DNA from 3 places in the Sutcliffiella sp. FSL R7-0096 genome. Region 1 is predicted to be linked to each of the others. Evidence: riboswitches for the same ligand, from Rfam matches in the RefSeq annotation. Region 1 holds a riboswitch; each other region holds the start of a gene.
What was found. A riboswitch is a leader RNA that binds a small molecule or an ion and turns the genes downstream of it on or off. The one in region 1 is predicted to bind S-adenosylmethionine.
Positions count from the first base shown of each region.

Region 1 (10,081 bases):
CGAACGAATTTTCTACAGGACCGAATTGCCGAAGTGAAAGAAAAGCGATTAAAGGATGTTCAAAGCAGGAAAAAAGTGTTGGTCGGTACCAATATGTATGCAAATCTACAAGAAGAACTGAAATGGCAAATAATCACCGAACATGTAAATGGAAATGAACATGCTCAAGTAAAAGTACATGCAATTCAACCTTTAAGATTATCTGAAGCATTTGAAAGCTTACGTTATCAAGCTCAGGTGTATCAGGAAAAAAAGGCGACATCGCCAAAAGTTACCTTGATCAACCTTGGCTCATTAGCAACACACAAGCCTCGGACTGACTTTGCATCAGGTTTTTTCCAGGTAGGGGGCCTTCAACCTGTCGTCAGTCCAAGTTTTGAAGAAGCTAAAGCAATTGTGGAGTGGGTATCCGATCGAAACATAACTGGGTATGTATGCATTTGTGGAAGTGATGAAACTTACGAAGAGTTGTTACATGCAGCGGTTATGGCTGTCAATTCTCCTAACCGCAAAGTGTTGGTTGCTGGCTTGCCTGAAGAAGCACGTCAAAAAGAGCTGCAGGAAATAGGGATTAGTGATTTTATTCATATGCGCTCCAATTGTTATGAGCAATTAGTAAAGATACACCAAGAAATGGGGTTGACCGACAATGAAGCCTGATTTTTCAACGAGAACACTGAACAAACAAGCTGCGATTACCCAAACCGTGCCACTGTCCAATGAAGCGGTGGAAGAATTATTTTATGAAACAAATGAACAGATCAAATTAAAGTCCCATTACACGCAGGAAGATTTGTGTGGTGCCGACCACCTGGGAACTCTTCCAGGAATCGCCCCGTATTTGCGTGGACCTTACCCGACGATGTATGTTAATAGACCTTGGACGATACGTCAGTATGCTGGTTTCTCGACAGCGGAAGAGAGCAATGCTTTTTATAGAAGAAACCTGGAAATGGGGCAAAAGGGGTTGTCGGTTGCCTTTGACCTTGCGACACATCGTGGCTATGATTCCGATCACCCCCGTGTTGAAGGGGATGTTGGGAAAGCTGGTGTGGCCATTGATTCCATTCTCGATATGAAGGTTCTTTTTGATGGTATTCCTTTGGATAAGATGTCCGTATCGATGACGATGAATGGGGCGGTTTTACCGATTATGGCCTTTTACATCGTTACAGCTGAGGAACAAGGGGTTAGTCCAGAGAAGCTTTCCGGGACGATACAAAATGATATTTTAAAAGAGTATATGGTGCGTAATACGTACATCTATCCTCCTGAGATGTCCATGAGAATCATTGGAGATATTTTTGCTTACACGTCCCGATATATGCCGAAGTTCAATAGTATCAGTATTTCAGGATACCATATGCAAGAAGCAGGGGCACCGGCGGATATTGAGCTTGCCTATACGCTTGCAGATGGTATCGAATATGTAAGAACAGGTCTTGAAGCAGGCATTGATATTGATAAATTTGCACCGAGACTTTCTTTTTTCTGGGCAATCGGCATGAACTTCTTCATGGAAGTAGCGAAAATGCGGGCCGCTAGATTTATCTGGGCCAAGATGATGAAGGAATTCTTACCACAGAATCCGAAGTCCATGGCATTAAGGACCCATTCTCAAACATCTGGATGGAGCTTGACTGAACAGGATCCATTTAATAATGTGACACGTACTTGCATTGAGGCACTAGCTGCTGCCAATGGTCATACGCAGTCCTTGCATACCAACGCATTGGATGAAGCGATTGCGTTACCAACGGACTTTTCCGCCCGTATTGCCCGTAATACACAATTGTATTTGCAAGAGGAAACGGAAATTACAAAAGTCATTGATCCTTGGGCCGGTTCGTATTATGTGGAAACATTGACGAAAGAACTGATTGATAAAGCTTGGGCACATATTGAGGAAATTGAAGAGCTTGGTGGCATGGCAAAAGCGATCGAAACAGGCTTGCCGAAGATGAGAATTGAAGAAGCTTCAGCACGTCGCCAAGCAAAAATTGATTCAGGAAAAGAATCTATCATTGGTGTGAACAAGTATCGCCTCGATAAAGAGGATATGGCAATTGATGTCCTTGATATTGATAATGCCGAGGTTCGTAAAAAGCAGATCCTACGTTTGCAAGAGCTCCGTGAAAACAGAGATGAAATGGAAGTGGTATCAGCTCTTGAAGCACTTTCAGATGCGGCTAGAACAGGGAAAGGCAATCTGCTGGAGCTAGCCGTGGATGCTGCCCGCGTGCGTGCAAGTCTGGGAGAAATATCTGATGCCATTGAAAAGGTAGCCAATCGCCATCGTGCTGTCATCCGTTCTATCAGCGGCGTGTACAGCAGTGAATTCTCCAATGAGGAGGAGATGAAGGCCGTGAAGGATAAGATTGAGGAATTCCTAGAGCTCGAAGGAAGAAGACCAAGGATCATGATCGCTAAAATGGGTCAGGATGGTCATGACAGAGGGGCAAAAGTCATTTCCACCGCGTTCGCCGACCTTGGATTTGATGTGGATATCGGGCCTCTTTTTCAAACACCAGCAGAAACAGCGCTGCAAGCAGTGGAAAATGACGTGCACGTTATCGGTATCAGTTCCCTTGCTGCCGGGCATAAAACACTTCTTCCACAACTCGTAGAGGAGTTAAAGAAGTTGAACCGCGAAGACATCATCGTTGTAATTGGGGGGGTAATTCCAGCACAGGATTATGAATTCCTATATAGTAAAGGCGCTTCGGCTATTTTCGGACCTGGAACGGTCATCCCGAGGGCGGCCGAAAAGGTCCTGGAGGAAATCTACGAACGCCTTGGTTATGAGGAAGTGGAAGAGACGCATGAGTAAAGAGCGCAAACCTCGAAAAAAGGTGCTTAAAAAGGAAGAGCGGAGTACAGCGGATATCATTTCAGGTATCCATAAAGGAGTCCGTTCTGACCTTGCTCAAGCCATCACGCTTGTGGAAAGCAATGCAACACGACATTTTCATAAAAGTCAGGAAATCATTCAGGAGATTATGCCATCCACTGGGCACTCTGTTCGAATAGGAATAAGCGGTGTACCAGGTGCAGGAAAGAGCACCTTTATTGAAGCATTCGGGTTGTATTTGTGCGAGCAGGGCCATAAAGTGGCCGTGCTTGCAGTTGATCCGAGCAGTTCCAAGACAGGTGGTAGTATCCTAGGGGACAAAACGAGGATGGAACAACTCGCAAGGCATCCGCAGGCGTTCATCCGTCCCTCCCCTTCAAGTGGCACATTAGGTGGAGTTCATCGAAAGACAAGGGAAAGCATTCTTTTATGTGAAGCAGCAGGGTATGATGTGATTTTAGTGGAGACTGTTGGAGTCGGACAGAGCGAAGCCATTGTGCGAGATATGGTAGATTTCTTTTTACTGCTTGTTCTAACAGGTGCAGGCGATGAGCTGCAAGGAATGAAAAAGGGCATTATGGAGCTTGTTGATTCGATTGTGGTGAACAAAGCGGATGGAGATAATAAAGCAAGAGCCGAGAGGACCGCACATGAATATAGACAAATCCTTCATTTCCTTCAGCCTGCAACAGAAGGATGGGAAACGAAGGCATTTACATGTTCGGCGCTGCATAATCAGGGAATTGATCATACATGGAAACTGATTAACAAATTTGTTGAGGTGACCAAAGCTTCAGAGCAGTTCGAATATAGGAGAAAAGAACAAAAACGGAGCTGGTTCTACACTTCTTTAAAGGACCAGCTAGAAATGCTTTTCTTTGGGGATGAAGATATCACATCAAATTTACCTCTGATAGAAAAGCAGATAAGTACGGACGAGCTCTCTGTCTCAGCAGGTGTGAATAGACTGATGCAAATTTATAAGAGAAATGAAAAGGGAAGATGATTATTCAAATAGGAATGCGAGATTGCAAAATAACTCTCGCATTCCTTTTCTTTTATTCGGTTATCGCTCTTTAACCAACAGACTTTCTCTAGTTTGTTTGGCAGCTTGAACCATCACTTTAAGGGAAGCGACCGTCTCTTCCAAACCGCGAGTCTTTAAACCACAATCCGGATTGATCCAGAACTGCTTTGGGTCAAGCACTTGAAGGGCTCGGTCAATGTTGCTCCTTATCTCATCTAGATGAGGGACCCTTGGACTATGAATGTCATATACCCCAAGTCCTATGCCATTGTCATACGTATTTTCCTCAAAAGAATGGATGAGTGAGCCATGACTTCTGGAGGTTTCTATGGAGATAACATCGGCATCGAGTGCTTTTATCGCATCGATAATATCTTCAAAATCCGAATAACACATATGAGTATGGATTTGTGTTTCATCCTGGACTGAAGATGTTGCAAGTTTGAACGAATAAACCGCTGCATTTAAATAGGCATCCCATTTTTCCTTTTTCAATGGAAGACCTTCACGAAGAGCTGGTTCATCCACTTGAATCATCCTAATACCATTTCCTTCAAGGAACTCTACCTCTTTCCGAAGAGAAAGTGCTATTTGGTTTGCCACATCATCCCGTGGAATATCATTTCGAACAAAAGACCAGTTTAATATGGTAATAGGTCCGGTCAGCATTCCTTTTACTGGCTTGTCAGTCAATGATTGGGCAAATAAAGTTTCTTTTATGGTCATTGGGGCTTGGAATGAGACATCACCAAAAATGATTGGCGGTTTTACGCATCTTGATCCATACGACTGAACCCAACCAAATTTCGTAAACTGAAAACCAGCTAATTTTTCTCCGAAATATTCCACCATATCGGTTCGTTCGAACTCTCCGTGCACTAAAACATCAAGGTCGATTTCCTCTTGGATGTGAATCCACTTTTTTATTTCAGACTCTATGAATTCTCCATATTCAAAGTCAGTTAAATTAGATTTTCTCCATTTTTGCCTTTGTTTTATTACTTCCTGTGTTTGAGGGAAGCTGCCAATCGTCGTAGTCGGTAAAAGCGGTAACTGAAAAGCATCTTCTTGCAATTTTTGGCGAACACCATATGTAGATCTGCGTTCAGCTTTATAATCATTTAAATTACGAATCTTTTTTTGGACCTCGATATTATTACGGCTGGAATAACTTTTTAATGTTTGAATCGCCCTGGCGGATGATGCAATTTCATCCTGGATGGTTTCTTTTCCATCTTGAAAACCTTTTGCAAGCACTGCTACTTCTTTTAATTTTTCATCAGCAAATGAGAGTGCACCTTTTAATGAATCATCAATTGTTTCTTCATTTTGCACCGTGACAGGCACGTGTAATAAGCTTGAAGAAGGTTGCACAATAAGATTGCTTTCCGTTACTACCTTTGAAATCTCTTCCAGAATGGAAAAAGTATCTTCAAGGTCTGTACGCCAAATATTACGACCATCAATGATACCCGCTGCAAGGACTTTATCTTTTGGAAACCCGTCCCTCTTTAGTGCAGCAAGATTTTGACCTTGATCATGTACAAAATCCAGACCTATTCCTTTTACAGGAAGAGAAATTATTTCTTTATAGTGATCTACTCCTTCAAAGTAGGTTTGTAGTATCACATTTAGAGATGGTGCTGCTTCATACAGTTTTTGATAGACATCGTGAAATAATGCAATTTCTTCTGTAGAGATGGTTGTAGATAGAATCGGTTCATCGATTTGCACCCATTCTACATCTTCCTCCTGCAATTCTCTTAAAATCTCTGCATATAAAGGAATAAATCGCTCAACAACTGCTTGAAACTGACTTTTATCATAGCCTTTGGCCAATTTTACAAAGGAGATAGGGCCTAAGATCACGGGCTTTCCTTTAATTCCGAGCTTTTGTTTAGCTTCCTTATAATATTGAAGGGGGCGGTTTTCCACTAAGCAGGGAAGAGCATCCTCCAACTCAGGAACAATATAGTGATAATTTGTGTTAAACCATTTAGTCATTTCAGATGCAACCGCATTTTCTGCACCTCTGGCTATAGCGAAATAGGTCTGCAGGGGCACCGTACCACCTTGGTATTCAAATCGCTTGGGCACAAGGCCAAACATCACTGCTGTGTCAAGTACATGGTCATATAGACTGAAGTCACCGGTGGGGATTAAATCGATGCCTAGATCCTTTTGCTTTTTCAGAAATTGAAGGCGTAATTCCTTCATTTGTCTCACAAACACATCTTTATCTAAATTACCTGCCCAAAATTGTTCAAGAGACTTTTTCCATTCGCGTTTTTCCCCAATTCGTGGATATCCAAGATTTGAACTTAAAGTGTTAGTCATTTTATCTCTCCTTGTTTATTGTGATTTTGTCTACAACTAAAAAATCTCCCTTTTTTAAAAAAAGGGAGATTCATACGCACACTTAACTAGAGTTGAGACATTCTGGTATCCTCAACACGTATTCCTCACTCCCCTCTATAACCTCGTAGAGTACAAGCGCATACAATAGGCAGGTATCCTGACTTAGGTTCATTGCTTCTTATCCCTTCCCATTTCAAAATGAAACAGTGGATTTTTGATAAGTCGCTCCCCATCACAGTGGCGGGACCGTGCCGGAATTACACCGGGCTTCCCTTTTAGCCGAGCGAATCACTTGCTCAGCACCTAATGCATTTGATATGAAGTTTTAGTATAATCATCAAATAATTTAAAAAGCCTCTCTAATAAATAGAGAGGCTGTGTAATAAAATCCTCTCTTATCACTCACAGCAAATAGCTATGCAGGATTTAGCACCTTTTCAATCAAAGTATTGAATGGTTGCTGGGCATCAATGGGCCAGTCCCTCCGCCTCTCTTAATAAGAGTGTTAAATATTTGATTAATTTAGAATTAATAATCATACTAGCATGACAAATCCACACTGTCAAAGATAATTTTAAGAAGTAATGGATTGAAACAAAAAAAGGAAAGTGAGCATATCACTTTCCTTCATCTAGGGAGTATAGGGGTATGGATATCTAGATGTTAGTGATATAATACCCGCCCGTATAGAAAATAAACCTTTTTTGTTTTTTTATTTGAAAAAAATTGGTATGATAAGAGTAGTTTAAAACTTGAGGTGATACAACATGAATATCGATTTTAATATGTTTATGAATGATGTTGTTCGAACTGCCAGAGAAGAGATGGATAACGCTGGATATGAGCAACTTAGAACGGTTGAAGATGTAGAAGAAGCATTTGCGCGTAAAGGGACGACACTTGTAATGGTGAACTCTGTTTGCGGTTGTGCAGGCGGCATCGCTCGTCCAGCTGCAACGCATGCGGTGCATTATGACAAGCGTCCAACACACTTGGTTACTGTGTTCGCTGGGCAAGATAAAGAAGCGACGGAGAAAGCACGTGAATATTTCGAAGGTTACCCACCATCCTCTCCTTCTTTTGCCTTATTAAAAGATGGTGAAATTGTAACGATGGTAGAAAGACACGAAATCGAAGGCCATGCGCCAATGTCAGTTATCACAAAGCTACAAGGGTATTTTGAAGATCATTGTGAAGAGCTTTAAGAGTTAATTAGAAGAGTGCCGGTCCCATTGATGGAACCGGCACTCTTTTTATTTTACTTCCAGGACAAGTGGATGTTCACTTAGTGCTAATTCATCTTGTCCCTTGCTCAATAGTATTATTCTATCCTGTTTTAGTTCAGAAGCAAACCCAATGGATATGGGGGAATTCTTAGCGACTTGGGAATGTTTTTTGGTTTTGACTTTTTCAACAATGGATTCATCATCAGTGCATACAAACCAACAATAATCGCCACGGTATATATTTACTTCATTCCCATCAATAGACACTGTTGGGAGAGGTGGCAAGCTTCCTTCTAATGAAATAGACTCGTTGGGTGTACAGGCAGATAGTAAGAATGAAAAAATAATGATGGTGATCCACTTAGCTTTCCCCATAAATCCACCTACCTCCATATTCTGAAATCAATCTTATCATACCACTTTATGGGAAATCCTTCACTAATATTTACCGCTACATCCTCCATCTCATGCATATTACAATAATAGGTAGGCAGTGTAATAGGAGGAAGTTAAAGAACATGCAACTTAGACGGAAGCGTATATTATATATTTTGGTTCTCCTTGTTATAGTAAGTACAATAGCTATATATTGGACAACTTCTACTAAAACAGTAACTACTAATTTACCTACAGAAAAGGAATCAGAAGCAGTGGAGAAAGTGGTAGACAACCCACCCGAGATTACTAGCTTCAGCCATTCTCCTGAAGAGAAGGAAGATTCGGTTGTCAGTGGTGATGTGGAGCTTCTTGTAGAAGCAAAGGATGACAACGAAATAAGTAAGGTTGAATTTTATTCTAGTAATGGAGATTACTTAATCGGCGAAAAGACAGAAGCGCCTTACACTATCAATTGGGCAACCGATCCCTGGGTAGAAAACGGGGAGCAGATACTTAAAGTCGTTGTATATGATAGCGCTGGACAAAAGGCGGAAGCAACGAAAAAAGTCACTGTGGAAAATCAAGAAGAAATGGACGCAGAATATAAAATGGTCGGCTATTATGCCGGATGGGCCAGTTATTCCGGATTCCACGTCACCGACATTGATGCAAGCAAATTAACACATATCAACTACGCATTTGCTAATATATCAGAAGATGGAAAAATAGTAGTGGGCGACCCAGCAACCGATCATGAAAACTTCAAGCAACTACAACAGCTAAAGAAGCAGCACCCCCATTTAAAAACGATGATTTCTGTTGGCGGATGGACTTGGTCGAAGAATTTCTCCGACGCTGCAGCTTCAGAAGAGTCTAGAGCCAGGTTTGCAGAAAGTGTTCGACTATTTATGTTAGAACATGGTTTTGATGGAGTCGATTTGGACTGGGAGTACCCGGTAAGTGGGGGACATCCTGATAATGTGAACCGGCCTGAGGATAAGCGTAATTATACACTTTTACTTAAAAAGATTAGGGAAACCTTGAACGAGCAAGAAAAGAAGGATGGTAAAGAGTATTTGTTAACAATTGCTGCAGGGGCGAGTAAGTCTCACGCAGCAAACATGGAGCTATCGGAACTTCATCGATATGTCGATTATATTCAGTTGATGACCTATGACATCAATGGGGAATGGGATGAATTAACCGGTTTGAATGCGCCATTGTATCCAGATCCTAATAGTGCGTTCAGTTGGCAATGGAGTGTGCAAGACGGCATAGAAACCTATATGGAAAGTGGTGTGCCGGCAGATAAGCTTGTTATGGGATTGCCTTTTTACGGTAGGGTGTTCCATGATGCAGATGCTGCTAACAACGGCTTGTATCAGTCGTTCAATGGAGGTACATCGTTTAGCTATTCCAAGCTTTATTCGGATTACATCAATAAGAACGGCTTTGAACGTTACTGGTTAGAAGATACAGAGGTACCGATTCTTTATGATGGCAATACGTTCATCAGTTATGATGATGAAGAATCGATAGTAAAAAAAACCGAATTTCTGAAAACTAATGGACTTGGTGGAGCGATGATGTGGGAATTAAGTCAAGATCCTGATAGAGTATTATTGGAACGAATATATACAGAATTGAGTAGATAAAAAAGAATAGCTGCAGAAATTAATGCTTTAAGTTTTTACACAAAAAACGCTCCAAAGGGGCGTTTTTTTTATTGTACAAGAAATCGTGGTTATACATTTACTGATTTCTTGTAAGTAAAACTGATAGGAAAAAAGGTTTATTATTTTCAGAATAAAAAGAAAACGGTTGCGCAGTTAAAAATCATCGTGTTAATATAAATTTGGAATTATCACCTATGGGAAAATGCTAACGCTTGCTCAATGAAAAAGAGAGAGTTAGGAAGTGATAGTAACAGAAACATATTTTTTTGGTTTAATATGAAAGCGTTTGCACAAAAAGGGGAGAGGGGTAATTTATGAAACACGAAAAACGTATTATAAGTGTATTTTTAACAATACTTTTAGCTGTAGCTGTTCTGTTTCCGTATACAACTGAACCAGCGCAAGCCCATCATAATGGAACAAATGGTACTATGATGCAATATTTCGAATGGTATTTGCCAAATGACGGGAATCATTGGAACAGGTTGAGGGATGACGCAGCTAACTTAAAGAGTAAAGGGATAACAGCTGTATGGATTCCACCTGCATGGAAGGGGACTTCCCA
Region 1 covers NZ_CP152003.1:2,985,141-2,995,221, reverse strand. Annotated here, with positions in the region: gene MKY77_RS15380 (methylmalonyl-CoA mutase subunit beta) at 1-660, shown strand, start outside; gene scpA (methylmalonyl-CoA mutase) at 650-2,830, shown strand; gene meaB (methylmalonyl Co-A mutase-associated GTPase MeaB) at 2,823-3,857, shown strand; gene metE (5-methyltetrahydropteroyltriglutamate--homocysteine S-methyltransferase) at 3,918-6,215, opposite strand; cobalamin riboswitch at 6,366-6,558, opposite strand; SAM riboswitch class I at 6,629-6,739, opposite strand; gene MKY77_RS15360 (BrxA/BrxB family bacilliredoxin) at 7,004-7,441, shown strand; gene MKY77_RS15355 (hypothetical protein) at 7,490-7,837, opposite strand; gene MKY77_RS15350 (glycosyl hydrolase family 18 protein) at 7,981-9,495, shown strand; gene amyS (alpha-amylase) at 9,831-10,081, shown strand, end outside.

Region 2 (10,081 bases), 120 kb from region 1:
GGTTTCACCGGTTCAGCAGGAGTGGCAGTAGTTGCAGAAGATAAAGCTGTATTCATCACTGACTTCCGTTACACCGAACAAGCAGCCAAACAGTGTGAAGGATTTGATATCGTCCAGCATAAAGGTGGACTAGTAGAGGAAATTGCAAATGTAGTGAAAGACCTTGGAATAACAAAGCTTGGCTTTGAACAGGACCATGTTACTTTTTCAACATATTTAAATTACAAAACAACCATCAAATCGGATCTTGTCCCTGTTTCAGGCGTTATTGAAAAGTTACGCTTGATTAAGAGTGAACAAGAGATTAAGATATTAAAGGAAGCTACACAGATTGCTGACGCAGCTTTTGAACATATTCTTACATACATCAAGCCAGGTCTGACTGAATTGGATGTCTCCAATGAGTTGGAATTCTTCATGAGAAAGCAAGGCGCCGTTTCCTCATCCTTTGATATCATTGTGGCTTCCGGTTACCGCTCAGCCCTACCACATGGTGTTGCTTCAGATAAAGTGATTGGAAAAGGCGAATTTGTAACCCTTGATTTTGGAGCTTATTACAAAGGCTACAACTCTGATATTACAAGAACACTTGCTGTCGGAGAACCAAGCGAAGAGCTGAAAACCATCTATGATATCGTATTGGAAGCACAGTTACGAGGCATGAGAGGCATCAAGGCAGGCATGACAGGCCGTGAAGCTGATGCACTGACACGTGATTACATTACAGAAAAAGGGTATGGGGAGTACTTCGGACATTCTACTGGTCATGGACTTGGAATGGAAGTGCATGAAGGTCCTTCTTTATCTGTGAAATCAGAAACCGTTTTAGAACCGGGAATGATTGTAACAGTAGAACCTGGCATTTATGTTGCTGGATTAGGCGGAGTGCGTATCGAAGACGATACAATCGTTACAGAAACAGGTAACGAAACACTTTCCTTCTCTACAAAAGAACTTATTATTTTGTAAACATTGTTAAAGGATATATCAAAGCTGTTGATTGGAACGACAGGCGAAGACTCCTTAGGGGGATAGCGCTAGGTGGAGATCCCGCAGGCGAAGCCGAGGAGGCTTACGTCAGCCCCTAGGAAAGCGAGCCTTACGTGTGGAAATCAACAGCGTTGTTATAACAAAGTCATCTAGTAAAAGTGTATCTTACGTCGTGTAGACTAGAGTAAGGCACTCAAGGATACAATACGTTTAGGGCATTATTTTACATAGCTTTAGGAGGAACTAATAAATGATTTCAGTAAACGATTTTCGTACAGGTTTAACAATCGAAGTAGACAACGGCATTTGGCGTGTAATGGATTTCCAACACGTTAAGCCAGGAAAAGGAGCAGCATTCGTACGTTCTAAATTACGTAACCTACGTAATGGTGCCATCCAAGAAAAAACGTTCCGTGCTGGTGAAAAAGTAGCAAAAGCACAGATAGACAACCGCAAAATGCAATACCTTTATGCAAATGGAGACATGCACGTATTCATGGACAACGAATCCTATGACCAGCTGGAACTTCCATCAGCTCAAATCGAATACGAATTGAAGTTCTTGAAAGAAAACATGGAAGTTGCCATCATGATGTACCAAAGTGAGACGCTTGGTGTCGAGCTTCCAAATACAGTAGAACTAAAAGTAGCTGAAACAGAGCCTGGAATCAAAGGCGACACAGCTTCCGGCGGATCTAAGCCAGCAGTTATGGAAACTGGTGTGACAGTTAACGTACCGTTCTTCGTAAATGAAGGAGACGTATTGATCATCAATACAACTGACGCTTCTTACGTTTCAAGAGCGTAATTTTAGAGAAAGTGAAAATCCCGCTTTGGTGGCGGGATTTTTTCTTTTTTATGTTCGGTGGTGACGTTTAAGGCTGAATTAAGTAAATGTCCAAAGATTTGCTGGACTTGTCCGAAGTTTTTGAAAAGTTGTCCAAAGATTTTGCGATCTTGTCCGAAGATTGGCCACAAATGTCCGAACCAAATTTTGAAATGTCCAGACCTTGGAAATTCTTGTCCGAATATCCTTATCCAATTGTCCGAACACTCTATTTTTCTACCTGGAAAATGTCCAAACCCACCCGATAATTGTCCGAACCTTTTTAGCACCCCAAAAATGCACTGTTTGAACCCGTCTTTCATAAAAATAGAGGTAAATAAGCATGCCGAACAATGTAACTCCACAGCTCCTACTTATCTTAAGTAACCCATCACAAAACTCACCCTAAAAACAACCACCCTACTTACCAAACCAAACCACATTAAACACATTCTCCACAAGCATACGTCCGTCCGTACCATCTGACTTACTCCACCAAATATGCCTTCTTCCATCTGCATCTTCCCGAACCCAAGCCAACGAAGTGCCTTTATTCAACACTACAGGCTCACGATCAGAAGAACCCACTGGTGGTTCAGAAATCTTCACAGCTTCTTTTTCCTTCAACGCCACCAAATACAATGACGACTTAAATTCTTTCGAACTCTCACTGGTTTCTCGTCCCCGTGCCACCACAATTCTTTCATCATCCACCCAGTCGAAGTCTACATCCGCATACCCTTTTGGCGTATGTGTCTTTTTATAATTAGGAATTATGGTGCTAGTCGTTAGAACTTTGTTTTTGACGCCGGCTGTCATGCGACCACCACCCTGAATAGAGGCTAGAAGAGGTTTGGTTGGCGCCCATTTTATCCAATTGGGATCAAGCAAGATCTCCCCAAGTGGTATGAAAAGTTTGTTTTCTTTCACATACACACTGAGCATGTTGCTGTCTGCAGACCACGAAGCAGTCGGCGCGACCACCATTGCTAAGCTTTTCCCATCATGTGACCAGGAAAAGTTTTCTACATCCACCGATAGTATAGAGATGTCATCATACTTCAGGGGAGATCCAATGGTGTGGAGAGGGGTGACTTTTACATCCATTTCATGCTCTTCTTTTTCTATACCCCAATGAACTTCGTAAAGTCTAGGGTGGCTCCATCCGTCAGGAAATAATGCCGCACTTGCTGAAGCAATTAAATTGACTCCATTCCCGTCCCAAGTAAAATTAGATACACCTCCAGTAAGTTGATGAATAATCGGCGTACCGGAAGAGAGCTCCACTACACACAGGATGGATCCAGTCAAGAATGCAAACGTATGGTCAACCGGGTTCCATAGGGGATCATGACCAGCGATTTTGAGCTTAGTGGAACTGTTGGTTTCTGTGTTATATAACCATATCTCTGGTTCTTCTGATTCTTTATCTATCTGTCTTGCTTCATAAACGAGCCATTTCCCATCAAAAGACCAGCTGAAATTCCCTACATTAATGTTTTCATGTATGGCTCTCTCCTCTTTGCCATCAAAGAGCCATAACGAGTGGTATCTTGTAAAAGCTGCTGTTGGTTGGTCATTTGCTGCGGCAAAAGTAGCGTTAGGGGTGAATATAATCATGATGACTAGCAAACAAATCCATAAATATTTCATGGTTCGAAACCTCCTAAAATATTCCTAACAGTTAGTGTTACCATCTACGTTCATTTCATGAATAAAACAAAATCAGAATTTAAGTTGAAATTAGTGAAAAAGATGGTATAGTAAAGTAGTGGAATTATTCCAGGTTATATTTTTTTAAAGATTTGTGCAAACGGTTACGCAATAAAATGCAACCGTTATCATAGTAGAGTGTAGTTAATAAGGGAGTGTATCATGATTGAAAAAGATATGGTGGAAAGAAGCAGTTGCCTATCAGGTATATCCTAGAAGTTTCATGGATTCCAATGGGGACGGTATTGGTGATTTACGAGGAGTTATTTCTAAACTAGATTATTTAAAAGATATGGGTATAGATGTTATTTGGATCTGTCCGATGTATAAGTCTCCGAATGTGGATAATGGCTACGATATCAGTGATTATCAAGATATCATGGAAGACTTCGGGAACATGGCGGATTTCGATGAGTTACTAGAAGAAGTGCATAACCGCGACATGAAGCTTATCATTGATTTGGTAATCAATCATACTTCTGATCAGCATGAATGGTTCATTGAATCAGCATCTTCTAAGGACAATCCAAAACGCGATTGGTACATTTGGAAAGATGGGAAAGACGGCAAGGAGCCAAACAACTGGGAAAGTATTTTCAATGGTCCAGCTTGGAAGCTGGATGAGAAGACTGGCCAGTATTACATGCATATCTTTGCTACAGAACAGCCAGACTTAAACTGGGAAAATAAAGACGTTCGCTTTGCCTTGTACGATATGATCAACTGGTGGTTGGATAAAGGGATTGACGGATTCCGTGTGGATGCTATTTCTCATATCAAAAAAGAGCCTGGATTCCCAGATCTGCCTAATCCAAAAGGATTAGATTATGTTCCATCTTTTGATTACATGATGAATGTAGAAGGTATTCAAAAGCATCTTGAGGAATTGAAAGAGCAAACGTTTGCGCGCTACGACATCATGACTGTCGGGGAAGCAAATGGTGTGAAGCTGAACCAAGCAGATGAGTGGGTTGGCGAAGAGAACGGGAAGTTTAATATGATCTTCCAATTTGAACATCTTGGTCTTTGGGAAAAAGGAACAGAAGGCGGAGTAGACCTTCTTCAACTGAAAAAGACATTGACGAAATGGCAAAAAGGTTTGGAAGGAAATGGATGGAATGCTTTATTCCTTGAAAACCATGACCAAGCTCGTTCTGTTTCTACATGGGGTAACGATACAGAATACCTAGTAGAAAGTGCAAAATCCCTTGGTGCATTGTATTTCTTAATGCAAGGAACTCCTTTCATCTACCAAGGTCAAGAACTTGGGATGACGAATGTGAAGTTTGACAGCATTAACGATTATGATGATGTTGGAATGAAAAATCTTTATGACATTGAGAGTGCTAAAGGAGAGGAGCAAGCTCAAAAAGTGATGGAAATCATCTGGGCTAAAGGCCGTGACAACTCCCGTACTCCAATGCAATGGAACGACGAGTCAAACGGAGGGTTCACAACGGGCACTCCATGGATGGGCGTGAATGAAAACTACAAAACCATCAATGTGGAGAAGCAATGGAATGACCCGGATTCCGTATTAAGCTTTTATCGCGACATGATCAAAATCCGTAAAGAAGAAGAGGTATTTGTCTATGGTGAATATAATCTGATTCTTGAAGATGATACACAAGTTTACGGTTATACAAGAACACTTGATAACAAAGTGGCGGTTGTATTATGTAACTTGAGTGAAGAAGAAGTAAATGTAGAGCTTGATGGCCTTGAGGTGGATTCTGCAGACCTTCGTCTTCAAAACTATGAAGTTGCTGCACATGAAGATGTGTCTGAGCTGACATTGAAGCCTTATGAAACTCGTGTTTATGTGGTAGCGAAATAATATATGCTGGGAAAGCCTCACCAATTTGGGTGGGGCTTTTCTTTTTTGGTAGGAGAAGAGTTTTAGGTAGGAGGAAGGTAACGAATTTTCTAGGCGGCGATGATGATGAAGACCTCTGATTCGATAAAATCTAATGTGAGAGGTCTTCATCAACCCTATGAGAACGTCAGTTTGGTAAGGAAGGAAAGAGGGAGGTCCTCATTGGCCTTATGAAGACGTCAGTTTGGTGATGAGGAGAAGAAAGAGGTCTTCATCAACCTTATGAGGACGTCGGTTTGGTAGAAATGTGAAGAAAGAGGTCTTCATCAACCTTATGAGGACGTCGGTTTGGTAGAAATGTGAAGAGAGAGGTCTTCATCGACCTTATGAGGACGTCAGTTTCGTGAAGGTGGTAAGAAAGAGGTCCTCATCAGCCTTATGAGCACGTCTATGTCATGAAGATTGGAACGAGAAGTGAAAACCAATCGGGCTTGTTCCACATTAAATTACCATTTTGTTTACTATTAAGACAGCCTGGCACATATATTATCGTAATTACCTCTTTGGTAATCCATTTCTCTTAATGAAATAACTAGTCTTTATCTTTTTCCCTATTTGGAAAATAAGGGGGCAGAATATTGAGTACAATTGTATGGCTGTCAATCATATTTGTATTGTTAATATTAATGATCATTAGTATTTATTTTTTCTTTATTGGTAGGCGTAAACAAGAGGCGGTACAAATTTTCACTATAGAGAGTTTTATCCATGCTCACCATATGAATACAGACAATCCTCATAAGCAAGGCATAGTTGATAAGATTAATGATTTTTTTGAGAATACTGAGGAAGCAGATAGTGATAGTGGAGAAGACAGTGAAGACGGAGGGGAAGATGGTGGACATTAATTTACAAAATACCTGCTACTTTTAATATCCATTAAAAAATATAAAAAAAACCATTGACACTTCTCCTTTAAGGCAGTAAAGTAATACTTAATTCTTTTAATAAACTAAATATTTCGATCTCTTATCAAGAGTGGCAGAGGGACTGGCCCTATGACGCCCAGCAACCGTTCCATTTGGAATTGGTGCTAAATCCTGCAAAACAGTGATGTTTTGAAAGATAAGAGAGGGACAAGTCTATTTGATTTCATTTAGCGCTCAAACCTCTCTTTCTTGGAGAGGTTTTTTTATTTTATTAAAGCAATAAAGCAAAAAAAGGAGAGCGGAAATTATGAGCAGAAACTTTATAAAAAAAGGAATAGTGGCATTAACAACAGCGACTTTATTATTGACAGGGTGCAGTGGTGGAGGTGACACTGCTGCAAGCAGTAAGCCAAAGGGGCCGATTGAAAATGTACCAGAACAGTTTGCAAATGGAGAAGGTGCAAAAATTAAGGTAATCCGAAAAATTGGCGGGGATGATCATACGGCTCAATTTTTAGCTGGAGCGAAAGAGGAAGGGGAGTCCCTTGGGTTTACAGTGGATGTATTCACTGCAAATGGTGACAGTGCCAAATTCCATGATGCAATTAATCAGACTGTTAACCAAGATTATGACGGGGTGATTATTTCACACGGTGATGATGCGGCAACAGTGGAAGGTGTCCAGCAGCTTGTCGACAGTGGCAAAGAAGTGGTGACATTCGATTCCAATGGAGATCTTGCAAACATTGAAGGAGTTACATTAACTTCTCAAGATGATGAGGAGCTGGCAAAATTAGCACTTGACCAACTCGTTAACGATTTCAACGGGGAAGCAAATGTGGTGTATCTGTGGGTAGACGGATTCCCGCCAATGGTTCGACGTAACAATGTGTACAAAGAAACGTTAGACAATAATCCAGGTCTGAACGAAGTGGAACGCTTTGGAGTTGCTGCGGCAGATACTTCCGTTCAAACACAGAACGCGGTTGCGGCAATGTTGAACAAGCACCCTAAAGGAAGCATTGATGCAATCTTTGCCACATGGGATGCATTCGCAGTTGGAGCAGCGCGTGCGTTGAAAGAGGCTGGCAGAGAAGAAATCAAGATTTACGGCATTGATGTTTCCAATGCGGACCTACAGGAAATCGGTACGGAAGGAAGTCCGTGGAAATACACTGCCGCTGTGGACCCGAAATTGATTGGTGCGGTAAACCTTAGATTGCTAGCAAAAAAACTTGCCGACGAAGAAACTCCGCAAACTTATGACTTGGAAGCTTCCTTAATCTCTCAAGAAGAGCTACAAAAATCAAGCGAAGCCGTAAACATGGGCAACCTCTCATCTGTTGTGGAGGGTTGGGGAGAGTCGGACGCTTTTCTAGAAGAGTGGATGAACACATTGAAAGAGCATTACAAAAAATAATAGACTACACTCTCTTCATCAGGAGGGAGTGTTTGTATGTTTAAAGAAAGGGGGAGCAGAATGACAAACACAATACTTGAAATGATAGATATATCCATAGAATTTCCTGGGGTGAAAGCACTGGACCAGGTGACATTTACCGCAAAACCTGGGCGTGTGCATGCCTTAATCGGCGCCAATGGTGCTGGGAAATCGACGTTGATGAAAGTGCTGTCTGGAGCGTACGATCATTTTAGCGGGGAAATCAAACTCGGAGGAAAGCAACTTTCAATTTCTAATCCAACTGACTCCCAACAAGCAGGAATGCAAATCGTTTATCAGGAAGTGGATGCGGCGTTAATACCAACTCTCACAGTTGCAGAAAATATCATGTTGCAAGAGACGGTGCAGCACGCTGGTAGCAAGCAGTGGATCCATTGGAAAAATGTACATAAGAAAGCAGCCGCACAATTGGAGAAGTTGAATAGTAATATCTCTACCAAACGGCTGGTAAGCTCGCTGACATTAGCGGAGAAGCAAACTGTCCTCTTAGCAAGAGCCATTTCAACAGATTGTAAGTTTTTGATTTTAGATGAACCAACAGCACCTCTTAGCAACAGGGAGACAGAAAAACTGTTTTCCGTCATCAAGAGATTGAAAGAGGAAGGGGTGGGGATCATCTTCATCTCCCACCGGATTCCTGAAATTGTGAAAATCTGTGATGAAATAACCATTATGAGAAATGGACAAGTGGTAAACCGGGATATGGTGGCAAACCTGACACCGGAAAAGATAGTCGAGTGGATGCTCGGTCAGAAACTGGAGCAGCAGTTTCCGGAATACAATCCAACCATAGGTGAGACTCTGCTAGAAGTAGAAGGATTCAGCGACCAAACTATAGTAAAAGATGTAAGCCTCCATGTAAAAGCAGGGGAAGTTGTTGGGATAGCTGGACTTGTTGGAGCGGGAAAAACGGAGCTGTGCAAGGCATTGTTTGGATCATCTAAAACGACAGGGACCATAAGAATCAAAGGAAATACGATTAAAGTAAAAAGCCCTCACATTGCGGTACAAAACGGACTGGCATTTGTTCCAGAAGAAAGGAGAAAAGAAGGTCTCATCCTCCATGAATCCGTACAAGCTAATTTGATTTCCGCCAATCTTCACGCATTCACGAAGGCTCTGCATTTCCTTGATAAAAAAGCACAGAAAAGCAAATCTAAGGAAATCATCCAAGCATTGGGAATTAAAACACCATCAGCCGAAACAAGTGTCCACACCCTTTCAGGAGGGAATCAGCAAAAGATCGCCATCGGTAAATGGCTGGTCTCTGATGCGGAAATCTATATTTTTGATGAGCCGACAAAAGGGGTCGATGTTGGCGCAAAACGGGACATTTTTGAACTGATCGCCGCCCTAGCGAAAAGCGGTAAGGCCATCATTTACGCTTCATCTGAACTTTCTGAGATAGTTGGATTGACCAATAGGGTGTATGTCCTTTACGACGGCGAGGTTACTAAAGAGCTTTCCACCGCAGAAACAGACGAGCAAGAGCTTTTATATTTCTCAACAGGGGGACTAAGTAATGAAAACTGACATACCAGTACAAGACAATGCGAAACCGGTCTTCCGTTTTGAATTGTTCGATTTTCTATACAAATACGGGACCATCATCACCATTTTTGTATTAATTGCCGTGTTTGCCTTTGTAAATCCAGCATTCATCCAATCAAATAATGTCATCAATATCTTAAGGTCCATATCGATCGTTACGATTATCGCGATTGGCATCACCATATCCCTGACAGTGAATGGCTTTGACTTATCTGTTGGGTCTGTTGCTTCCCTTTCCAATGCCATCGTTATCTCCATGTTTGTCTGGTTTTCACAAAATACAGCAGTGGCAATTTTTTCGGCAATAGCAGCAGCACTGATAGTAGGGGCTTTCAACTCTTTCATGATAGTAAAGCTGAAAATTCCTGATATGCTGATGACACTTGCGACCATGTTCATCATCCAAGGCATCGCTTTGACCTATACGAAAGGGTCCACGATTTCGCAAAATATGGTCATGCCTGATGGCTCTTTTGCAACGGGAACAATCAGCCCACTATTTCAAAAATTTGGACAGGTTCCATGGATCATTGTCATTATGTTAACGATTGTGGTGGTGGTCCATATTTTTCTCACCTACACCAAGCACGGAAGATTCATGTATATAATTGGGGGAAATGCAGAAGCGGCCAAGCTTTCAGGCATTGCAGTGAACAAATACAAAATCGCTGCCTATTTATTCTCCGCCTTGTTAGCAGCAATTGGAGGGATGGTACTTGCTTCGAGGATCATGACTGCTGAAATAAATGCCGGGACACCCTACCTTATGGATTCTGTTGCAGCCGCGTTCATAG
Region 2 covers NZ_CP152003.1:3,108,309-3,118,389, reverse strand. Annotated here, with positions in the region: gene MKY77_RS16005 (Xaa-Pro peptidase family protein) at 1-969, shown strand, start outside; gene efp (elongation factor P) at 1,241-1,798, shown strand; gene MKY77_RS15995 (hypothetical protein) at 2,237-3,469, opposite strand; gene MKY77_RS15990 (alpha-glucosidase) at 3,696-5,366, shown strand; gene MKY77_RS15985 (hypothetical protein) at 5,984-6,253, shown strand; SAM riboswitch class I at 6,372-6,477, shown strand; gene MKY77_RS15980 (sugar ABC transporter substrate-binding protein) at 6,582-7,694, shown strand; gene MKY77_RS15975 (sugar ABC transporter ATP-binding protein) at 7,755-9,269, shown strand; gene MKY77_RS15970 (ABC transporter permease) at 9,259-10,081, shown strand, end outside.
Region 2: another riboswitch for S-adenosylmethionine. It lies ahead of MKY77_RS15980 (sugar ABC transporter substrate-binding protein); the one in region 1 lies ahead of metE (5-methyltetrahydropteroyltriglutamate--homocysteine S-methyltransferase).

Region 3 (10,081 bases), 2.4 Mb from region 1:
CGAATGTTTTCATTCCGGTCCGCGTCTGAAAATCCTAGGTCCTTGTTGAGTCCATGGCGGACATTGTCTCCATCCAGCACATACTCGTTAATACTTTGGCGGTATAGTTCCGTGGAGACTGCGTTTGCAATGGTCGATTTACCAGATCCCGAGAGTCCGGTGAACCAGAGGACGCAGCTGCCATGCCCATTCTGTGCACGGCGCTCCTCTTTTGTGATGGTCTGTTCATGCCAAGTGATGTTTGTCGCTTTTGAGCTCATTTTTTTATTTCCCCCTTATACGGCAGCTGATTTCTGTTGTTGTAAACCGTCGATCAGGACTTCGATGACTTCTTTTCGGCTGAAGGTGGACGGTGGCAGTTCCCCGGCTCTCAGCAACTCCCTCACCTTCGTTCCTGATAAAATGACCCTGTCTTCCTTAGGGTGCGGGCATGTTTTATCAGAGGCCATGCCCTCGCATTTGGTGCAATAGAAGCTATGCTCGAAAAACAATGGCTTGATACCAAGCTCCTCTTCTGTGAACTGTTGGAAAATATGCTGCGCATCATAGGTGCCGTAGTAATCGCCAACCCCAGCGTGGTCACGTCCAACAATAAAATGGGTGCAGCCGAAGTTCTTTCTGGCGATGGCATGGAAGATTGCCTCCCTTGGTCCGGCATAGCGCATGGCTGCTGGGTAGACTGCAAGTTGGACACGATCTGTTGGATAGTAGTTTTCAAGAAGCACCCGGTAGCTCCTTAGCCTGACGTCGGCTGGAATATCATCTAATTTTGTCTCGCCTACGAGTGGATTAAGGAATAGTCCATCCACTGTTTCGAGCGCCGCTTTCTGAATGTATTCGTGAGCGCGGTGGACAGGATTTCTCGTTTGGAAGCCGACGACCGTTTTCCAGCCTTTTTGTTGGAAAAGTTCACGGGTTTCTTTTGGCTCGATCCAGACATCCTGGGCTACCCCTTTGTCTGGTTTTTTGGTTAGCTTGATTTCCCCCGCCACGTATATGTCGCCCCGTTCGAATAACCGCTTGACCCCGGGATGTGCGAGTTCCTCCGTTTTGTATACTTCATGAGCCTCTTTATGGAGATCCGGTTCGTACCATTCCGAAACGGTGATGACTCCATATGTGGTCTGTTGGTGGGTAAGCTTATAGGTTTCCCCTTGTTGTAAGGTGCTTGCTACTTCTTTTGTGACGGGCAGTGTGACAGGGACCGACCAGACCGTGCCGTTTCGGAGTCGGAGGTTTTCGACGACAGATTGGTAGTCGGATTTGTTAAGGAAGCCTGTGAGCGGACTGAAAAGCCCGACTCCGATGAGTTCCAAGTCACTAAGTGCGATTGCGTCTATTTGGATTTCTTTTGTTAGATTGGTCGTGTCATAGTTTGGTTGGTAGGCTTGCACAAGTGTGCCGCCGTGTGGTTTTGGTAGGGTCATTTTTGGTTACCTCTCTTTTTTGAATGGATTTTGGTTTTTAAATGAAATCAATTAGAAAATCTTGTGTTTTTTGCCTGTAAAAAATCGTTCGGACAACTATTGCGCTTGTTCGGACAAGTTCTGTACTTTTTTCTATGCGGTTTGGACAACAAATTGCGTGGTTCGGACAAGTTTACCTGGGTGTTCGGACACTTGAAAAATTGGTTCGGACAATCTTGGCCAATCTTCGGACAAGTTGGAGGAAATTTCGGACAAGTTCAGCAAATCTTTGGACAAGTTCGCCAAAACTTCAGACATTTGTACATTTCGTCCCACCCGAAGCACCACCTTCGAGCCAAAAGCTTCCGGCAACCGCCCCTCACTCCTTACTCCCTGTCGACACAACCGCCGTCCCCGATCCAACTCCCGAGCGCTGCATCAAAAACTTCACCCCGAACACCGATACCAACACCCCGATCATCGCAATCACCGGATACACATTCCGCTCGATCAATAAGTGAATCAGTGTATAGGAAAGCACCATCGACAACACCGGCGATACCACCCACACAACGAGCAGCTGTACGACAATGTCCTTCTTCAAAACCGAACGCCCTTGCTTCACAAAGCCGATTCCGATAATCGAAGACGTTGTGATCTGTGTCAGGGGCACCGGGATTCCAAACACTGAGGCCACCGTAACAATCCCGGCTCCAGTGCCCGAAATCACGCACCCTTCCTCCAACCGTAGCTTGGTAATCTTCTTTCCGTTCGTTTCCATGACGCGCTGGCCGAGCAATAGTGCGCCAAGTGCAACAAACAATCCTCCCCAGAGAATTCCTTGTCCGGTGCTCATGATGCCTGCCCCGACAAGAGGTCCCACCGCATTAGCTACATTGTTCATCCCTGCCGAGAATGCCTCGAACACCCCCATCACCACGACAAGCACCGACAATATCGGAACGGCCCGGGATGATTTAACCCACCGATCTATCACTCTATGTTTCAGCACCCAGGTGGCCCCGATTGCAAGCAAGAATGCAAGGACAGGGGTCAAAAGCCAGAACGAAACAATCCAGGCGAGCTTTCCGACAAAGACAGATTGATAGACGATTCCGGCACCGACGACTGCACCGACCGTCACTTCACTCGTGGAAAGCGGGATGCCAAACACATTCGCTAAAAATAAAGATAGAGCCGCAGATGCAATCACAATCAGTGCAATGGCAACGGTAAAGGTGCTTTGCGGCACAATCCCACTTCCCATCGTCTTGACGACCTCGCCCCCGCCAAGCCATGCCCCAAAGAATACCGCAATCCCGCACAGAACCAAGGCAAGATTTCTTTTGACAACTCCTGATCCATAGGCGATACCCATGGATGCCGCCGCACCGCTCGCCCCTATATTCATGGCGAAAAATAGACCAACGATGACGGCCATCGTAACTAACATGCTTTTTCCTCCTTCACTTCCCAGACAACCTTAGTTTGTATGCAGTCCGCACTCCGTCTTGCCACTCCCCGCCCAACGGCCAGCGCGGGAATCTCCGGCTGCGCCGACTGCCTGTGTACAGGGAAAGCAGCCGATGCTTGGATATCCTTGGTCATGGAGCTCGTTATAAGGAAGCCTCCTGATACGGATGTGATCCCAAACATCCTCCCATGTCCAATGGATGAGCGGACAGATTTTAATATTTTTGAACTTATCATCACGATTCAGGAAGTTTGTGTTGGCCCGGGTTGGTGACTGCTCCCTTCTGAGACCGGATATCCATGCCTTCCTTGGCGTGAGCGCTTCTTTTAGCGGTTCCACCTTGCGAATGTGGCAGCAGAGGCTAGGATCTCTTTTCCAAAGGGCCGTGCCATGCGCTGATGCTTGTTCTTCCAAGGTTAGCGCTGGCTTCCTTTTTTCGATTTGCAATTCCGGGAATCTACTTTCTATCTGTTCAATGACCTTATAGGTTTCCGGAAAATGCAGATCTGTATCTAAAAACACAATATGGGCATCCGGTTTTACTCTTTGAATCAGGTCGATCAGGACCACCGCCTCGGCCCCAAAGCTTGAGGCATAGATGATATCATCTGATGAATAGGCCTGATAAGCCCATTCCAAGACGGCATTTGCGCCTTTTGAAGGATCATGTACCTCAAAGTCTGTTGATATCTCCTTCCAACTTTCATACGTTATTTTCTGGTTCATCTTCTTGTTGCTCCTTTCTTTCCCAACGAAAAAAGGCAGCCCCTTTACATATGTGCTTGTGCATGCGAGCTAAGCATCATGTAAAAAGACCGCCTCCAGTTTGTCTGGTCAGCGCTTATTTGATTTTTAAAATGTCATTAAACACGTTGGTGATTTACGCAACGGGTTACGCTTTCCTGGGGGCGCTTGTGGAGCCTCCTCGGCAAGCCTGCGGGGTCTCCACTAAGCGCTACCTCCCGAAGGAGTCTTCGCCCTTTGCTCCAATCACCAACTGTATTCTGGCAATATTTATTTTTTCTGAAGGCGAACCTTCTCATTTTTTTCTATCTGAATGACTTTTCCATCCTGTACGACAAGGGTGATAGATCCAAATTTGATTGATTGCAGCATCCTTTCCAAGTGAGTTACAACATCATCCCATTCCGATTGTGCCAGTTGGCTCGCCTCCATTTCACCAAATAAAAAACGCCTCTTCCATTATGGAAAGGCGCATTGTATGTATCCTGCACCTTATCTTCCAAAATGGGTATCCATTTTGCTGGAATTGGCACCTTGCTGTTCGCAGGTTGCCGGGCTTCAACGGGCCAGTCCCTCAGCCGCTCTAGATAAGCGTTTCATTTGTGTTGTTTTTAATAAAATTAATCCTACCATACTTATATGAATTGTCAACAATGATATTGACAGTTTTTTTGGATTTTTTCGATTTTAGGAAGTTGGTCCTATCCAACTCCGTTTATTTACCGATTTTTTTAAGCTTCGTTCCATCTTTCACCAGCACGGCTTGATACATCTTTCCAGCTTTTGTTTCAAACATAACTCCTTGGATGGTTTCCTCTATTTTTTCATAGGTAATAATATCTCGTTTTGTCAGGCCGTTAGAATCAAAGGTCACTTTTCCTTCCAGCTTTAACTGGCCGTTACCAATCTCATCCGCCAACTCAATTTCATGGTCAAGCATACGCTCCTCAATCCAACCTGCAAGTAAAGGCTCCAACGTTTTTTCATTTATTTTTAGATTTTCACTATATGTAAGAATCATGGAGTAGCGGACATATTGAACCGTCCCATACTCATTTTCCCCCATCCCAAGCGAGAGGGACGAGATATCCATTACTGGGTCCGCTTCCTTTTGTGTTTCTAAACTGCAAGCCGTCAACAGGTATAACAAACAGAATAAAGCCCCTATTTTCTTCAAGCTACTTCCCCCTTTACACCCCGTACTTCTTCTTAAACCTTAACATATTTTTCCTTGTCTACGTTATAGGAAAATAAAAATGGTGCTAGAATCCCATGTTTGGGGGTCTGGCACCATTTTAGAATGTATTTCTATTGGCATTTAGCCATTTCGATTTCTTTACGCTTTTCAGCTACTATTACATCTAAATGACGGTATAGGTTAACGAACTCGCCCGGAAGCAGTCCACCGTATTCTCCATCCAGGTTAAGTTGCATTTTTTCGTGCGTGTTTACTTTTACCCGATTGGCTTTGGTGTAGATGACAAGCGGATCCTTCACATGCTCGCCGCGAAGCGCCAATGAGGCAATCCGGATAAAGTCGGCGATGTTTGCCTTTTTAAGGATGATCATGTCAAACATGCCGTCATTCATGCAGGAATCAGGTGCGAGTTTCTCGAATCCTCCAACCGAATTGGAAAGTGAAACGAGGAAAAGCATGATTTCGCCTTCGAAAATCTTCCCGTCGTATTCAATCGTTACGTTTGTTGGACGAATGGAAGGAAGCATCTCGATCCCCTTGAGGTAGTAGGCAAGCTGTCCCAGCATCGTTTTCATTTTAATCGGTACTTCATAGGATAGCTCGGTCATTTTCCCGCCACCGGCAATGTTCATGAAGTACTGGTCATTCGCTTTTCCAATATCAACAGGCATCGGAACCCCTGTTGCAATGACATCGACACAACCTAAAATATCATCGCGTGGAAGGTCCAATGCTCTAGCAAAGTCATTGGTTGTTCCGACTGGTATCACACCAAGCAGCGGTCGGTATTCTTGTTCGGCAAGCCCGTTGACCACCTCGTTAATCGTACCGTCTCCACCAGCTGCCACAACCAGGTCATAACGGCGCTCCACAGCAAGCCTCGCTGCTACGGTTGCATCTCCATGTCCGGTTGTTGCGTGGCATGATGTCTCATAACCAGCCTTTTCTAATCTAACCAACACTTCTGGCAAGTGCTTCTTAAATAACTCACGTCCAGAGGTTGGGTTATAAATCACCCTAGCTCGTTTCATTTCCCATCATCCTAAAATTATATTTAACTAAGCCCTCTTTTATATCTATGTCTTGTCCTGCTCTTTATGTTGTCTGATAAGATAGTTATATTTACCAATACCACTAAGTAGTGAACCTGTAATCCACTACTGATAACATATTAGCCTATTCGGTGTGCTATATGCAATTAAAATGAAAATTTCGAGAAATGCGGTTAGCATCCTCCCGAAAACAAAACCCCCACCCGCATCACTACTTCTCGGAAGTAGCAGCTGCAGATGGGGGCTAAAGCTCATAATTATTCTTCTGTCTTCTTCTCTTCGCTCTTTTTGCTTGTAGCGATTTCGCTGGTCAAGCTGTCGATGCTGTGACGCACATTCGCTTTACCTGAGAAGTTTTCGATAAGTTCTTTTACATCAATCCCGGAAGATGCCTTCAGGGATTCCTGTAGAGTGGACATCAGGTTTGTTGCATAGCCAGAAACCTTGTTAGCGCCGCCGTTTTCACCGCTGCTGCCAGTGTCGACAACCGTGATCTTGTCGATGTTGCCAAGTGGAGCTGCGACTTGCTTCGCATATTCAGGAAGCATTTTGATGATCATGTCTAGGATAGCCGCTTGACCGAACTGCTCGAATGCTTCTGCGATTTTCTCTTTCGCTTCCGCTTCTGCAAGACCTTTCAGGCGGATGACTTCTGCTTCGGATTCCCCTTGCGCTCTTTGTGCATCGGCAATCGCAAGACCGTCGATACGTACTTTTTCCGCTTCCGCTTTTGCCATTGCTTCAATGCGATATTTATGTGCATCCGCTTCTGCCATTTGCTTCATCTTATCAGCAGATGCAGCTTGCTCAACAGAGTAACGGTCTGCATCGGCTTTTTTCTTGACTTCGGAGTCGTATTGACGCTCACGACGCAGGATCTCTTTTTCCTCAAGCTCGATTTGCTTTTGACGCTCGATGATTTGGATCTGCATCTGTTGCTCGGTTACTTCCTGCTTCGCACGCGCTTCCTCTAAGTGATACGCTTGGTCAGCACGGGCTTTCGCGATGTCTTGCTCGCGGCGGTACTCGGCAACCTTCATTTGATTTTCTTTTTCCGCTTCTGCGATTTCAGTCGCACGCTCAAGCTCTGCGCGTTGTGCATCTTTTGCCGCTTCCGCACGCTTGATACGAGTTTCTTTGTCCGCTTCCGCTGTTGCAATGTCTGCGTCACGCTTTACTTGCGCAATACGTGGTTTCCCAAGGGACTCTAGGTATCCGTTGCTGTCACGAATGTCACGGATTGTGAAAGATACGATGATCAATCCCATTTTCGCTAAATCCTGGGATGCGACACGTTGTACTTCTTGCGAGAATTTTTCACGATTCTTATAGATTTCTTCTACTGTCATGGAACCTAGGATGGAACGAAGGTGACCTTCTAGTACTTCACGCGCTTCGTTTTCCAGATCCTCTTTTCTTTTTCCTAAAAATTGCTCTGCAGCTGTTGCGATGTCGCCGATGGAATTGCCGATCTTGATGATCGCCGTTCCGTCCGCCATGACCGGCACACCTTGCTCCGTGTAAACTTCCGGTGTTTTCACATCCAGTTTGATAGATAGCAAGCTTAATGGTTCAGATTGTTGGAATACCGGTACGATGAACGCACCTCCACCTCGTACAATCTTGATTCTGTTTCCTGCTTCGTCTGTGTGGACATTTTTGCCACCTAGGTAGCTACCAGTGATAATTAGCGCTTCGTCTGGACCGACTGTTTTGTAGCGTGCTACGAAAACGACAATCAGGACAAAAATCAGTGCGACGACGGCACCAATGATAATTACGATTTCAGGCATTTTCTCTTCCCCCTATTTATTATAGTTTTCTAAAACCTTTTCGTATGGAGTGACAGAGACCACCCCGGTTTGGACATCGATGATCAGGACTTCCGTATCATAAGGTATTTCCTCGTTCTCAAAGCTCTGTGCAGACCGTGAAACGGTGCTTCCCCCGATGCTCAGTACGACTTCCCCGAACCCATCTTTCGGAACGGAGATGATGACTCTTGCAAGCTTTCCTTTTAAGTCATCGTCTGTATAGCCGAGTGAGGAATCGGCGGACTTGATTGGTACAAAAACAAAGATGTGAAGCAAAATGACTAGTAGAAGTGCAAGGACGGTGGCAATGGCCAACACCAGCAAGCCTGATAGCGGCGAATACTTTTCAACCAGATAGCCTGTTGCTCCGAACACGGTAAAGAATGAAAAGATAAGAGCTGGATCAATAGGTAACACGTCAAATATCACGTCCACCACATCAGATAATAAAACATAGATCAGCGTCAAGCCGCCAAAGATGATGAGGCACCAAAAGTAGAGCGTCATCATGTCCAATCCAAACATCGTCATAAGCCATCGTTTCCTTTCCTGTTGTATTGAAGGCAATCACCTTTGGAATCCTGATCCCCCTTCCAAAACTTCCTTCCGCTATTATATACGGGTCATTCCTCCTAAAGGTTTCAAAAAGATTTCTATTTTTCTACCTTTTTCTAGGACGATGATAGGTGTAAAATAATAGTAGGAATTTACAAAAATCTACCTATTTCATCATAAACTAAACTAAAGGGGAAAACTATCACTTATGATAAAAAAAGGAATTATTTGTGGCGTGACCTTGAGCCTTTTGGCAGGTTGTACAAGTTTTGATAGTTTAGGAGAGGAAAAGGAAGCGTTGGTTGGCACTGCACATGCCTTTAAAACGGCGGTTCCACAAATGACGGATTATGATATGGCGTGGGATGTTTTTTTTGAAAAAGGAGGGGCAGAATCGCTAGAAGAGGAAGACGGGGCTGAGGAGGTACCCTCCGCAGAGGAGGATCCTGAAGAGGCGGTGAACGAGGAGGATCCTTCCCATCCTGCTGACGCAGAAGACCCGTCGGAGCCTGAAGCGATCCCTGTCGTTGCCAATCCTGGCGCGATGAATGTCATGGTCAATAAATTCTGGTCGCTACCGGAGGGGTACCGCCCTGGGGACTTGATCAAGCCGAATGTGCCGTTTTCCTTCGGGGATGAAAACAGCGACCGTTCCAAGCTGCGTGCCGAAGCCGCCGAGTCGCTTGAGGTCATGTTCCAGGTCGCCAAGGGGGAGGGCATTGAGCTTTACGCACGCTCCGGCTTCCGTTCTTATGAAACACAAGCTGCTATTTTTAAGAATGAGGTCGCCGCATTCGGCTATGAGCGGGCGGTCCTTTATGTGGCCCTGCCCGGAACGAGCGAGCACCAGACGGGGCTTGCCATGGACATCACCGCTAAAAGCGTGGGCCTTGAGCTTGTGGAGAAGTTTGAGGGTACTGCAGAAGGCAAGTGGCTTGCTGAGAACGCCCATCATTATGGCTTTATTCTGCGCTATCCGAAAGGGAAGACTACTATCACGGGGTATGCATTTGAGCCTTGGCATTTCCGGTATGTTGGAGTGGAGATCGCTGGGGAGATTTATGAGAAAGGGATCACATTGGAGGAGTATTTTGGGGACGTAAGGGAGTTTTAGGTTTGAGGGCGCTGTATTGGCGCTTTTTTTGTTTGGATGCCATTCGACACACTTCGACAACCACCAACCTAAAAAACAAAACCCCAACATCCGTAGTTGGGGTTCTGCCTATAGTGGTTAGCGCTTCTTAATTTCCTCAATCAAAATCTTGTTCACCATTTGCGGGTTTGCCTGGCCTTTGGAGGCTTTCATGATCTGTCCTACAAGGAAGCCGATGGCGCGTTCTGTTCCTTCTTTGTAGTCCTGGACGGATTTTGGATTTGCATCCAACGTTTCGCCGACCATTTTACGAAGGGTGCCTTCGTCCGAGATTTGGACAAGGCCTTTTTCTTTGACGATTTTCTCTGCGTCGCCGCCGTTTTCGATCAGTTCCTTGAAGACTTTCTTGGCTATTTTGGATGAAATGGTGCCGTCTTTAAGAAGCTTGATCATGCCGGCAAGTCCCTCTGGAGTCAACGCGGTATCATCGAGTTCTTTGTTTTCAGCGTTCAGATAAGCGGAAACCTCGCCCATCAGCCAGTTAGAAGCAAGCTTCGCGTCAGCTCCCGCTTCCACTGTCCCCTCAAAGAAGTCGGACATTTCTTTTGTAATGGTAAGGACTTGGGCGTCATATGCCGGCAAGCCTAGCTCATCCACGTAGCGCTTTTTTCGCTCGTCCGGAAGTGTCGGGATGTCTGCACGCACACGCTCTTTCCAGTCATCATCAATGTGGATTGCCACAAGA
Region 3 covers NZ_CP152003.1:541,177-551,257, reverse strand. Annotated here, with positions in the region: gene cysC (adenylyl-sulfate kinase) at 1-260, opposite strand, end outside; gene sat (sulfate adenylyltransferase) at 276-1,427, opposite strand; gene MKY77_RS02960 (hypothetical protein) at 1,560-1,742, opposite strand; gene MKY77_RS02955 (inorganic phosphate transporter) at 1,786-2,859, opposite strand; gene MKY77_RS02950 (phosphoadenylyl-sulfate reductase) at 2,890-3,606, opposite strand; gene MKY77_RS02945 (YezD family protein) at 3,895-4,056, opposite strand; SAM riboswitch class I at 4,114-4,218, opposite strand; gene MKY77_RS02940 (hypothetical protein) at 4,340-4,801, opposite strand; gene MKY77_RS02935 (diacylglycerol kinase) at 4,933-5,853, opposite strand; gene MKY77_RS02930 (flotillin family protein) at 6,132-7,667, opposite strand; gene MKY77_RS02925 (hypothetical protein) at 7,680-8,213, opposite strand; gene MKY77_RS02920 (D-alanyl-D-alanine carboxypeptidase family protein) at 8,452-9,357, shown strand; gene gatB (Asp-tRNA(Asn)/Glu-tRNA(Gln) amidotransferase subunit GatB) at 9,475-10,081, opposite strand, start outside.
Region 3: another riboswitch for S-adenosylmethionine. It lies ahead of MKY77_RS02945 (YezD family protein); the one in region 1 lies ahead of metE (5-methyltetrahydropteroyltriglutamate--homocysteine S-methyltransferase).